DNA from 2 places in the Paenibacillus sp. QJM3NY_38 genome. Region 2 is predicted to be linked to the other one. Evidence: a T-box and tRNA genes for the amino acid it is inferred to sense, from the RefSeq annotation. Region 2 holds a T-box; the other holds one or more tRNA genes.
The links. A T-box is a leader RNA that pairs with one kind of tRNA and senses whether it is charged. The one in region 2 lies ahead of metG (methionine--tRNA ligase), so its partner is inferred to be a tRNA-Met.

Region 1 (6,532 bases), 110 kb from region 2:
ACCTCCCTAGTCCTAGTCCAAATCGTCCATATCTTCAGCGATCGTAGCTGTCAGTTTGTTTGTAAACTGCAGCGCAGCATTCAGTCCCATTTGTTTCAATCTGTAGTTCATAGCTGCCACTTCAATAATAACCGCAAGGTTACGTCCTGGACGAACCGGAATGGTGACCAGAGGGATGTCCGTCTCAATAATTCGTGTTGTTTCTTCATCTAGCCCCAGACGATCATACTGTTTATCCTGCTGCCAGGCTTCCAATCGCACAACAAGGGTAATCCGTTTATTGTTTCGAACGGCTCCTGCACCGAATAACGTCATTACATTAATAATACCGACTCCGCGAATCTCCAGAAGATGGCGAATGAGCTCCGGCGCCGTACCGTGCAGCTGAAAATCCGATGTCTGACGTATCTCCACCGCATCGTCCGCAATTAATCGGTGTCCGCGTTTGACGAGCTCCAGTGCCGTCTCGCTTTTCCCGATACCGCTTGAGCCTGTTATCAGCATCCCTACGCCATAAACATCGCACAATACCCCGTGGATGGTTGTAGTTGGTGCAAGTTTGCGTTCCAGAAAGCTTGTGAATCGGCTTGTCAGAATGGTTGTTGCCATGCTGCTGCGCAGTACAGGCAAACCTCTCTCATTCCCGAGTTCCACAAGTTCCTCCGGCACCTCCAAGGAACGTGTTACGACGATACAGGGTGTTTCTTCCGTGCACAGGCTGCGCATCCGCTCTTTACGCTCTTCCGGCTTCAGCATTCCGAAGAAAGCCAACTCCGTGCGCCCCATAAGCTGAACCCGTTCCCGCGGATGGTATTCAAAATAACCGGCCATTTCCAATCCCGGGCGATTCAGATCGTCCGTTGTAATCTGACGTTTCAAGCCCTCCTCACCTGCGATGACCTCCAGCTGAAACTGCTGGACCAGCTCGGATACCTTCACTTTCTTGGCCATGGTCTTACCCCTCTTCTTCCATTGTATGTTGACATCACAACGGAACCGCCATATGGCACGGCCCGTCTTGGATGATATATTCCCTCATTCAGTTATTCCTAAAGAGACTTCTGCACACTTATCTGCGACCTGGAAATTATCATGAAATATGCTCAACATCCCATATGTTCAATACTTATGTATGCCTTGCTTTGTGCTTATCTTATCGAAAAAAGCCAATGAATGCAATTCTAACCGACTACTCCATTGCGACATTAGGCTTATATAGAGGTGTGCTTTAAATAGATTGCTGCCCATGGGAAACCTCAACTGGCATCGGCAAAGGAGATCCAAACCTTGTCCCAGGGCGGGAATCCTAGCGTGATATTGTCTTTTTCTCCTAAAAAAACCGCCCCTTGAGGGGGCGGTTTTCAAGAGATCCCGATTGCTGAAGATTAGTCTTCGAGCAATACGTTCAATTCAGACTCTTTATCAAAGATATGAACTTTGTTCATGTCGAGTGCCAATTTCACATTGTCGCCTTCGCGAGTAGTCGAACGTCCGTCTACACGGCCGATAACCGTATCGGTGCCCAAGCCGCTCAGGTACAAGAGCATTTCGTGACCAAGGTTCTCGGTTACATCGACTTTTGCAGAGAAGATTGTGTTCGGGGAAGCTTCCAGGAAGACTGGCTCTTCATGAATATCTTCCGGACGAACACCCATGATCACTTCTTTGCCAATCATGGATTTATTTTTGAGCAATTGTGCTTTACCACCTGGTACTTGAACGTTCAAGCCCTGGGAAGTGAAGTATACGCCACCGTTTTGCTCGGACAATTTACCGTTGATGAAGTTCATGGTTGGGGAACCGATGAAACCAGCAACGAACAGGTTGTTCGGATTGTTGTACAGTTGCTCTGGGGAATCCGCTTGTTGAATGATGCCGTCCTGCATAACAACGATACGGTCACCCATTGTCATAGCTTCTGTTTGGTCATGCGTTACGTAGATACAAGTGGTTTCAAGACGCTTAACCAGCTTGGTGATTTCGGCACGCATCTGACCGCGGAGTTTCGCATCCAAGTTGGAAAGCGGCTCATCCATCAAGAAGACTTGTGGATCACGGACAATCGCACGACCCAAGGCAACACGCTGACGCTGACCACCGGACAGAGCTTTTGGCTTACGCTCAAGCAAATGCTCGATATCCAGGATTTTTGCTGCTTCACGTACACGCTTATCGATTTCGTCTTTCTTCACTTTACGGAGTTTCAAACCGAATGCCATGTTCTGGTATACGTTCATATGTGGATACAAGGCGTAGGATTGGAATACCATCGCGATGTCACGATCTTTAGGTGCTACATCGTTAACAACACGGTCGCCAATGTAAAGTTTACCCTCAGAAATTTCCTCAAGACCTGCGATCATACGCAGTGTCGTGGACTTACCGCAACCGGAAGGACCTACCAAAACCAAAAATTCTTTATCTTTAATATCCAAATTAACGTCAATTACAGTTGCTTTATCCGAACCTGCATACTTTTTGTAAATATGCTCTAAGCGTACACCAGCCATGTGCATTTGCCCCCTCATATGAATGTTATGAAATCGAATACAATTAATTTATAATCTTATATTACCCCATAGGCACCTGACTTGCTATACACAATCTGCACAAAAAACCTATTTCCTTTTCGTCACTTTATACAATAGAAGCGTTATTTTCACTAAAACCGCATCACTGAAGCTGCGAACATCTAGCCCCGTCTCCTGTTTAATCTTATCCAGGCGGTACAGCAGCGTGTTACGGTGGATATACAGGTGCTTGGCCGTCTCACTCACGTTACAATCCAATTCGAAAAAAGACTCGAGCGTTGACAATGTCTCGCTATCCTCGAACAAATCGGTATGGCCGGCAGCGTACTCGCGCAGAAATTGATTGCGCTGGTACTCGGGAATGCTATAAACCAGACGCTCCAGATGAAGCCCGGTCGATAAATGGATATGTTCCTTGACCTGGAATGTACGGCCAATGGTCATTGTCTCTCTTAACATGCTAACGGTCTGTGGCAGAGCGTGCAGCGCATTAACCGCTGGTATCGCAGAGATATGGAAATCCCCCACCCATTCCGTTGAAATCAGCTCGTAGAGCCCCATACAGAATAAAGAGAGCAAATCCTGGTCGCCTTCCACCGAAGCATCCTCTTTATCATCCGTCGTTATACCATCCAGCAATTCTTGGTTCGCTAGGATAATCCATTCCTTATCAAGCAGCGGCACCAGAATGATGTCCCCGCCAAAATAGCTGCGCAGTAATCGATGCAGCGCCTTATAGCTTGGAGTGGGGGCATGCTCGCTCTCATGAATTAGAAGAAAGGGAACCATGTCCTCTGTCAAACTTGTCCGAATCCACATTTCCTCTGGTAATTCAGCAAGCAGTTCACCGGCTTGCAGGCGTTCCTTTAACCAACCACCCAACTGTTGGGCGCGTCGTTCTTCTTCAACTTTACCGGTATTCTTGGGTACTCCCCCTGACATCGTATCCTGCAGGCTCGACAATAGTAGAGTTATAAGCCCAATCTCCGACTCCGTCAGAGCACCCTGATCCGCTACGATTACCCGGCTAGGATCCTGTGGATTCACTGGAATCCAAATCTCACCCAGGTCCTTGCGAGCATAGGCGCCGTTAACCCTTTGTGATTTGTGCGAGGTTCCGTTTTCTACACGGTTATCAGACCCCTGGGCTCTTACCTCATGACCAATCCGATCACCGAATGGCGGTGAGGTCGCCATTGATTTTGTTAACCATGCCGCTTCCTGATCATTCAATGTTTTTAAACCGAGTGAGGTACCCAAGGTCTGCTCCAGTTTCTGAACGATGTGCTCCATCTCCACCATTGATGACTCCACCACTTTATCGTTTTTTCTTATTTTAGCATAAGACCCAGTACAAGCGACAATGCCTTCTCTCTAAGCCTATTTACATTGGACAAAAACAGCTTAAAACAACACAAAAAGAGTCGTCAACAACGTTGACGACTCTTCGGATGAGCCATGAAGGACTCGAACCTTCGACACCCTGATTAAAAGTCAGGTGCTCTACCAACTGAGCTAATGGCTCTTATTACTGGTGGAGGATGATGGATTCGAACCACCGAACTCGGACGAGAACAGATTTACAGTCTGCTGCGTTTGGCCACTTCGCTAATCCTCCAGGATATAAAGGTGGCTCGGGACGGAATCGAACCGCCGACACGAGGATTTTCAGTCCTCTGCTCTACCGACTGAGCTACCGAGCCTTACATAAATGACATAAAAATAAAGTTCGGCATCCCACTTTAATCTGTGGAAAACCGACTATTTTTATTCCTTAAAATTAATAATGGCGGAACTGACGGGATTCGAACCCGCGATCTCCTGCGTGACAGGCAGGCATGTTAGGCCTCTACACCACAGTTCCACATTATTAAAGATGGTGCCGGCGAGAGGACTTGAACCCCCAACCTACTGATTACAAGTCAGTTGCTCTACCAATTGAGCTACACCGGCATGGTAAGGTGATAAAAATAGTACATGGTGGAGGCTGAGGGGTTCGAACCCCCGACCCTCTGCTTGTAAGGCAGATGCTCTCCCAGCTGAGCTAAGCCTCCAGGTATGTATGGTAGCGGCGGAGGGGATCGAACCCCCGACCTCACGGGTATGAACCGTACGCTCTAGCCAGCTGAGCTACACCGCCATATAAACCTATTTGCGTTCAAGTTATTCAAATGGCGGAGAGAGAGGGATTCGAACCCTCGCACCGCTTACGCAGTCTAACCCCTTAGCAGAGGGTCCCCTTATAGCCACTTGGGTATCTCTCCATCATAACTTGTATGCAGTTACAGAGATTGATTCCCTGAAAACTAGATACGAAACGATCTTTGCAGCACATTGAAATATTTTTTTTGGATAAGCCCTCGACCGATTAGTATTGGTCAGCTCCATGCATTGCTGCACTTCCACCTCCAACCTATCTACCTCGTCGTCTTCAAGGGGTCTTACTAGTTGGGAAATCTCATCTTGAGGGGGGCTTCACGCTTAGATGCTTTCAGCGCTTATCCCGTCCGTACGTAGCTACCCAGCCATGCTCCTGGCGGAACAACTGGTGCACCAGCGGTACGTCCATCCCGGTCCTCTCGTACTAAGGACAGCTCCTCTCAAATTTCCTACGCCCACGACAGATAGGGACCGAACTGTCTCACGACGTTCTGAACCCAGCTCGCGTACCGCTTTAATGGGCGAACAGCCCAACCCTTGGGACCTACTTCAGCCCCAGGATGCGATGAGCCGACATCGAGGTGCCAAACCTCCCCGTCGATGTGGACTCTTGGGGGAGATAAGCCTGTTATCCCCAGGGTAGCTTTTATCCGTTGAGCGATGGCCCTTCCATGCGGTACCACCGGATCACTAAGCCCGACTTTCGTCCCTGCTCGACTTGTAGGTCTCGCAGTCAAGCTCCCTTATGCCTTTGCACTCTTCGAATGATTTCCAACCATTCTGAGGGAACCTTGGGGCGCCTCCGTTACTCTTTAGGAGGCGACCGCCCCAGTCAAACTGCCCGCCTGACACTGTCCCCGTACCGGATTACGGTACCAGGTTAGAACCTAGATACGATCAGGGTGGTATCCCAACGTCGCCTCCACACAAGCTGGCGCTCATGCTTCTTAGGCTCCCACCTATCCTGTACAGATCGTACCCAAATCCAATATCAAGCTGTAGTAAAGCTCCATGGGGTCTTTCCGTCTTGTCGCGGGTAACCTGCATCTTCACAGGTATTAAAATTTCACCGGATCTCTCGTTGAGACAGCGCCCAAGTCGTTACGCCATTCGTGCGGGTCAGAATTTACCTGACAAGGAATTTCGCTACCTTAGGACCGTTATAGTTACGGCCGCCGTTTACTGGGGCTTCGGTTCACAGCTTCGGATTGCTCCTAACCGCTCCCCTTAACCTTCCAGCACCGGGCAGGCGTCAGCCCGTATACTTCGCCTTACGGCTTCGCACAGACCTGTGTTTTTGCTAAACAGTCGCTTGGGCCTTTTCACTGCGGCCCCCTCGGGCTATTCACCCTACCGAGGCACCCCTTCTCCCGAAGTTACGGGGTCATTTTGCCGAGTTCCTTAACGAGAGTTCTTCCGCGCGCCTTAGAATTCTCTTCTCGCCTACCTGTGTCGGTTTGCGGTACGGGCACCTTCACCTGACTAGAGGCTTTTCTTGGCAGTGTGAGATCATGACCTTCGCTACTATAATTTTCACTCCCCATCACAGCCTAGCCTTATCGATGTGCGGATTTGCCTACACATCAGCCTCACTGCTTGGACGGACATCCATCAGTCCGCGTCACTACCCTCCTGCGTCACCCCATCGTTCATAACGGTTTACGGTGGTACAGGAATTTCAACCTGTTGTCCTTCGATTACGCCTTTCGGCCTCACCTTAGGTCCCGACTTACCCTGAGCGGACGAGCCTTCCTCAGGAAACCTTGGGCTTTCGGCGGATCAGATTCTCACTGATCTTTTCGTTACTCATACCGGCATTCTCACTTGTGTACTCTCCAGCG
Region 2 (6,532 bases):
TCCTGAGCGGAAACGGCAGTTTGAAGCGGATATCGCCCTGCAGGATGGTGATATCCAGAGGGAGCCTGAACGGCGGTTTGCTCATATGTGCATCCGAATGGGAGCGCACAGCTTCTATGACTATGCCTATGATGCAGCTTGGATGTGGGAAGGCGTCTTCACCAACATGCCCGTCGCCGATCATTTATGGGGAGAAGCCTTCGCGCAGCTCAATCTAATCGATTCGCTGAAAGAGGTTGCCAAGCCCGTCCTCATTGGTCTTGGACGGTACGACTATTTGGTTAGTCCCGTATCGCTTTGGGATGCGATAAACGGCTCGCAAGCCAACGTGAAGAAGGTCATTTTTGAAAAAAGCGGCCATAATCCGATGTTTGAAGAGCCCGACCTGTTTAACGCCCTATTGACGGATTGGATTCATGAAACAGACAACTAACCCGTGAAGATACAACGTATGCGTTACTGTAATGAAGAGGAGCCCTCAGCATTCCGCTGGGGGCTCCTCTGGCGTTCTTGCTGGAGGCTCTTCTTACGTCTTGCTGGAGGACCTTGCGGACACTGGATCCGTTATTTGCTGATTTCGAGCTATTTTGAGTCCAAGAGACGGACACAAGATCCATTACTGACTGATGTTCATCTTCTTTGATTTCATATGGACAGAGGATCCGTTATTTTGCTAAAATCAGTCTAATTTTGAGTCTAAGCGGACACAGGATCCGCTAATACAACAATTATCACGGATACATCCCGGATTATCTCAAGATAGCGGATCTCATGTCCTCAAACCATTACGAAATGGCCAAAAACACAGAAATAGCGGAACGGCTGTCCTTTAAAACACAAACCAGACCCATCAACTAGATGCATTGAGTCTTTGAGACGTCGGCCCCTTGATGCCTTACTTCGACTCTCGTTACCTTGATACTTTAATTCCTTGATTCTTGATTCTGGTTCTCGGTGCCTTGATACTTTGATTCCTCAATCCTCAGCTCTCGACACATTAATTACTTAATTCCTCAATCCTCGGTTCCCGATACATTAATTACTTAATCACTTGATTCCTCGATCCTTGGTTACCGATCCCTTGATCCTCAGTTCTCGAGTTCTCGAGTCCTTGACTCCTTGATCCTCAATTCTCGATTCTCGATTCTCGATTCTCCATACCTTAATTACTTAATCCTACACTCTCGTTACCTTGATACCTTAATTCCTCGACTTCAACCCTCCACCCTTGATCTCCAGATCCCTAGATCCCTTGATGCAGCTCCTATTTTACCTCGCAGGGTATCGTACGAATTGCATCATAACGACAATAGCTCCTCGCGCCCTCCCAACTCCATCTGACTCGCCTTTTGGAGTTTGAGAAACGCAGAGCCCTATCATTAGAGGGACAGCCTCCCCAGCCTGTGCGTCTCCTCCTCAATCCGGCTTGGATCGATCCGTTCGAACAAAAGCTTCACCTCATGAATCGGCCTGCCCGCCGGAACGTGGCACCAATTCCACGCAGGCGACTCCAGCGAGAGAAAGCCCCTTACGCTATCACAAGAGAAAGGAATAAACGGCTGCAGCAGATTCGCCAAATTGGCTATGATCTGAACACAAATGAACAGCGTTGTCCCGCACGCTTCATGGTCCTCCTTGACCTGAATCCAAGGCTTCTGTTCATCAAAATATTTGTTCGCCAGGCGGACTGTGCTAAAAATGAGTTCCAACGCTTCCTTCAATCGCCCACCCTCTATAAGCGCCCCAGCCTCGCGGTATAGTGCCTCAACTCTGCTCTGCCACTCTTCGGATATACAGCCCTCGGGCACTTTCCCCTCAAACGATTTGTTCACAAACACCAAAGTACGGTTGACGAAATTCCCAAATGCGCCAAGCAGCTCGCCATTGTGACTGTGAATGAACTCCCTCCAGGAGAAATCGGTATCCCGCTTCTCAGGGCCATTTGCAATGAGGAAGTAACGAATGGAATCCGGCTGATAGCGGCTCAACACATCCGGCACCCATATCGCCCAATTCCGACTGGTCGAGAACTTCTTCCCTTCCAGCGTCATGTACTCGCAAGATATGATTCGGTCCGGCAAATGCAGGTCACCGGCACCCTTCAGCAGCGCTGGCCAGATCAGCGTATGAAACGGAATATTATCCTTCCCATGAACATAGTAAGCCGTAATCTCATCCCTCCCCTTGAGCCAAAAGGATTCCCAATCGCCGCCCGTCTCTGCGGCCCACTGCTTGCTGGCGGATAAGTAGCCGCTTACCGCTTCGATCCAGACATAGATTTTCTTATCCTCAAATCCCGGAATAGGCACATCTACGCCCCAGGTCAGATCCCTTGTAGCCGCCCGATCCTGAAGACCTTCCTCCAGATATCTGCGGGTCAGTTGCACCGCATTGTCCCGCCAGCCTTGAGCGTTATTCAGACCATCGGTCAGCTCATCCTGAAAATGCGACAGCGATACGTAAAAATGCTCGGTAGGACGCTCCACCGGAGGGTTCCCGCAAATTTTGCAGGCCCTGTTCGTCAGATCGGACGGATCAAGTATCGTGGAGCAGGCATCGCACTGATCGCCACGGGCCCTACTGCCGCATACGGGGCAGTCTCCTTCCACATAGCGGTCCGGCAGAAATCGTCGATCGGTTTCGCAATACGTTTGCAGCACGATTTTACGGTACAGATGTCCGTTGTCCAGCAGCTTCAGAAACAACTCCTGCACCACCGCGTGATGAAACGCTTGATCGGTTCGCGTATATAAGTCGTAAGAGAAACCCAGCCGTTCGAAGCAATCCACAAACTCCCTATGATACCGATCCGCAATATCCCCGGGAGCTACGCCCTCCTGAATGGCTTGAACCGCCACAGGCGTTCCATGACAATCGCTACCGGATACGTACAGGACTTGATCGCCTTTCGCGCGGAAATAACGTGCCAATACGTCGCCGGGCAAGAGGCTTGCAAGCCTCCCCAAATGTAAGGACCCGTTAGCGTAAGGCCAGGCACCACCGATAAAAATGTTCGTCATGTCAATCTTCCTCCTTTTTTTAGACAACAAAAAAAGCCCTCATCCCAAAAGGGACGAGAGCTTGCCGCTCACGTGGTACCACCCAATTTCATTCATGCCTTGCGGCATTCACCTCTTCGGGTACGACGCATATATCGCGTGTATACCCTAGCACGTTAACGGGTGCGGGATCCGGCACAGCCTACAACCCTTACAGGGTTTCGGTGCACAGCTCAGAGACCATATTCCCCTGGTTCTTTCCTTACCCCTTTTCACCGGCCGGGGCTCTCTGTTCAAAGACGTCGCCAAGGTACTCTTTCTCTTCATTGCTTTTGTCTAACGTTATTCAAGTTACTGGAAATCATACCCGAACATCACGGATGAAGTCAAGGGGACGAATAAGCAGCTTTTTGAGCTCTTTCTCGGCCATCTCGTATCGCCCCCAGTTTCTTCCCCAGCATTCTCCTCTGTTTCGTGTTCGGATTATCCCGGTCAAGAGGTACGAATCCCGTTACATCGAAGAAACCTGAGGAATAAAAAAGATGACCCCGCAGGTGGAGTCATCTTTTTGTTGTGACAGCTGATTCCTGCGGAATCTTCTGCAGTCACTTCGATAAAAAGATAATGGCGGCCGTTATGCACCGCCAAGCAGCAACATCATTACGCTTTAGGCGCCAGCTCCGCCGCCTGACGGATGGCTTCCATCAAGCTTTTCTCGTCGGCGATGCCTTGGCCGGCAATGTCGAACGCCGTACCGTGATCGACACTGGTGCGGATAATTGGAAGGCCAACGGTAATGTTGACGCCTGCGTCCAAGCCGAGCACTTTGACGGGACCATGTCCCTGATCGTGATACATGGCCACTACAATGTCAAAGTCACCGCGAACCGTCCGGAAGAACAGCGTATCGGCCGGCAGCGGGCCTACGACCTGGATTCCTTCCGCCTGCGCCTTCTCGACGCCCGGTATGACTTTCTCTTCCTCTTCGCCATATCCGAACAGTCCGTTCTCGCCTGCATGAGGATTAATTCCGCAAACGGCAATCCGCGGAGCGGCGATGCCGGACTTCTGCAGCGTCTCATGAGCAAGCTTGATGACATGGTATACGCGCTCAGGATTAATCGACCGGACGGCATCGAGGATGCCGACATGGGTCGTCACGTGAATAACCTTCAAATTCGGTGCGGACAGCATCATGGAGTAATCCGTAGTTCCGGTCAAATCCGCCAGAATTTCCGTATGGCCCGGATATTTGTGACCCCCTTTATGCAGGGCTTCCTTATTCAGCGGAGCGGTGCATATGGCCTGGATTTTATGGTCCTTCGCCAATTCGATGGCCGTCTCCAAAAATTTGAACGCGGCGTGTCCGGCTTCCGGGGCAACTCGTCCAATCGGCAAGTCCGCCGGCAGCAGATCCAGATCAAGCACATGAACCGTGCCAAAACGGTAGTCAACCTGCCCGAGCTCATCGGCAGTAATCGCTTCGATAGTCAAGTCACTGCCCACGAAGGTCTTTGCCCGCTCCAATATCTTCACGTCCCCGATCACAACCGGGTGACTGATATGATACATCTCCTCATTCATGAGGCTTTTGAGTATAATTTCAGGACCTACGCCTGCGGCGTCTCCCATGGTAATCCCGATAACCGGTTTATGCTGGCTCATATTCTCACCTTTTTCTTATTTGTTATATAGTGCAGGGAATCTGCCAGGGATTGATCATTTCCGAAGCCCCCGGCTTTGGTGACGGTCCAGTAGCCTTTTCCCATGCCCTGAAGCCTTCCGAACGGCAGGCCGGGCTCTACTTCCGAATACAACTGCATTTCTCCCATGCCAAGTTCCATACAGATAGCCTTAGCCGTATCCCCGCCAGTTAATACCAACCCTTGGATCTCAGCGTATGCCTGTAAAATGGCCTTTGTCATTCTTCCGAGTCCCAGCGAGATCGCTTCGCTTACCTCGGTTGGAGATAATCCCCGCTCATCCCCTGCTTCTTTTGCAAGTCTGCGGTTTTCTTCCGAAGCGTCGACGTACAGGACCAAGCAGCGCTTGTCCATATCCTGAGCGATTTGCTGCAGGACGTCTTCTGTGTCGTAAGTTTCACGAATCAGCGCGGCCGGATCAATCTCCAGCATCAACGAGTCGGGCATGTCCTCGACGGCACGAAGCTGCCGCCGGGTCGTTTGGGACAAGCTTCCTGATACGATCAGCGCTTTATCCGCCTGGGCCCAATCTTGGCTCCCCTCCTCCAAGGAGGTCAGGGACAGGGCCTCCGGCAAGTATTCGATTAATCCAGCGGAACCGGCCCACAGGATCTTCTTATCAAGTTGTGAGAATAATCCCGCTATCGCCTGTAAATCCTCTTCCGTCTCACTATCGCATACAAACCAGGTTTGACCTTCCGAGAGCTTGGATTGGAGCCATGGCAGAAATTGCGCGGCGGACTGCCGCGTTTGACTTGTTGAAATCAGCACCGCCTCAGGCTCTCCCTCCTTCTGCAGCAGTTTGGGGATATAGCTTTCCATGACGGGCGTTTTGGGATCCTTGGCAAACTCCGTCTCGGTAATCAGTACACCTTGAACATAGTGATGTCCCTGTACCGTCGTGCGGTTCATTTTGGGAAAAGCCGGGGCGATCAGCACCAAGTCTGGCCGGAATACCTTCTGCACCGCCCGCAATTCCTCTGCAACATTCCCGCGCAGGGTCGAATCCAGCTTCTTGTAGATGTGGCGGCAGCCCTGCTCTTCAAGGAATTGAGCGGCTTCATACGCCGCTTCATAGGCGTCCACACTGCGTTTCGCCCTGCTATCCGTATCCACGATCAACACTTCGGCACGGGTGTCCTGACGGTAATGGCGATGATCGAAAACGACGGTGGAAACCAGCCCCTTCTTCGCCAATTGTACACCCGAGTCATTCGCACCGGTCAGATCGTCCGCGATGATTCCAATTTGTTTTATCACATTTCATCACACCTTCTATGATTCGGCATCTGCTGTATTTGTATCAAATGAGTGCCCTTTCTTCTCTAGACGCTTCACTAAAAACCCGACATATAGAGGAAGCAGGATGGCGGTCGTTACCACGGACGCTGCAACCTGCACCGTCGCGATATCGGTAAATGCTGCAAAGGAAGCATTTGCCGCCCCGATTGCAGCAGGCGTAGCCACGGCATTACCGGCTGTTGAGCCTTCCGCCGCCCCCACGATCGGATTCCATTTCAACGCTTTAAACACAAAGTATCCTGCGGTACCTGTAACAAAAACCGTCAGCAGTCCAAGAATGATACCCGACAAGCCGCCATCCACAATCGCTCCGAAGTCAATGCCCATCCCGAGCGCAAATGCAAAGAACGGAATCAGCATGGAGCTGCCTTTGTCCAAAAACTTGCGCATCTCTTCATCCAGATTACCCAGCACCATCCCTACAATAATCGGAAGAAGAACCGAGATGAAGGATACGAAGGAGAACATGCCGTCCACGAATCCCATGGCGCCGAAGATCGATAAGGCCACCATCGTGAGGAAGGGTCC

Region 1: it encodes a tRNA-Met, which carries the amino acid that the T-box ahead of metG (methionine--tRNA ligase) is inferred to sense. The anticodon was not compared.

Annotation. Positions count from the first base shown of each region.
Region 1 is NZ_CM149665.1:161,725-168,256, reverse strand. It holds gene hprK (HPr(Ser) kinase/phosphatase) at 13-951, opposite strand; gene AC0VZ8_RS00800 (ABC transporter ATP-binding protein) at 1,386-2,510, opposite strand; gene AC0VZ8_RS00795 (PucR family transcriptional regulator) at 2,619-3,833, opposite strand; tRNA gene AC0VZ8_RS00790 (tRNA-Lys) at 3,984-4,056, opposite strand; tRNA gene AC0VZ8_RS00785 (tRNA-Tyr) at 4,064-4,149, opposite strand; tRNA gene AC0VZ8_RS00780 (tRNA-Phe) at 4,162-4,234, opposite strand; tRNA gene AC0VZ8_RS00775 (tRNA-Asp) at 4,319-4,395, opposite strand; tRNA gene AC0VZ8_RS00770 (tRNA-Thr) at 4,409-4,484, opposite strand; tRNA gene AC0VZ8_RS00765 (tRNA-Val) at 4,510-4,585, opposite strand; tRNA gene AC0VZ8_RS00760 (tRNA-Met) at 4,595-4,671, opposite strand; tRNA gene AC0VZ8_RS00755 (tRNA-Ser) at 4,704-4,795, opposite strand; rRNA gene AC0VZ8_RS00750 (23S ribosomal RNA) at 4,880-6,532, opposite strand, start outside.
Region 2 is NZ_CM149665.1:275,450-281,981, reverse strand. It holds gene AC0VZ8_RS01345 (alpha/beta fold hydrolase) at 1-433, shown strand, start outside; gene metG (methionine--tRNA ligase) at 1,380-3,020, opposite strand; T-box leader at 3,067-3,335, opposite strand; gene pdxA (4-hydroxythreonine-4-phosphate dehydrogenase PdxA) at 3,660-4,664, opposite strand; gene AC0VZ8_RS01330 (four-carbon acid sugar kinase family protein) at 4,661-5,962, opposite strand; gene AC0VZ8_RS01325 (2-keto-3-deoxygluconate permease) at 5,978-6,532, opposite strand, start outside.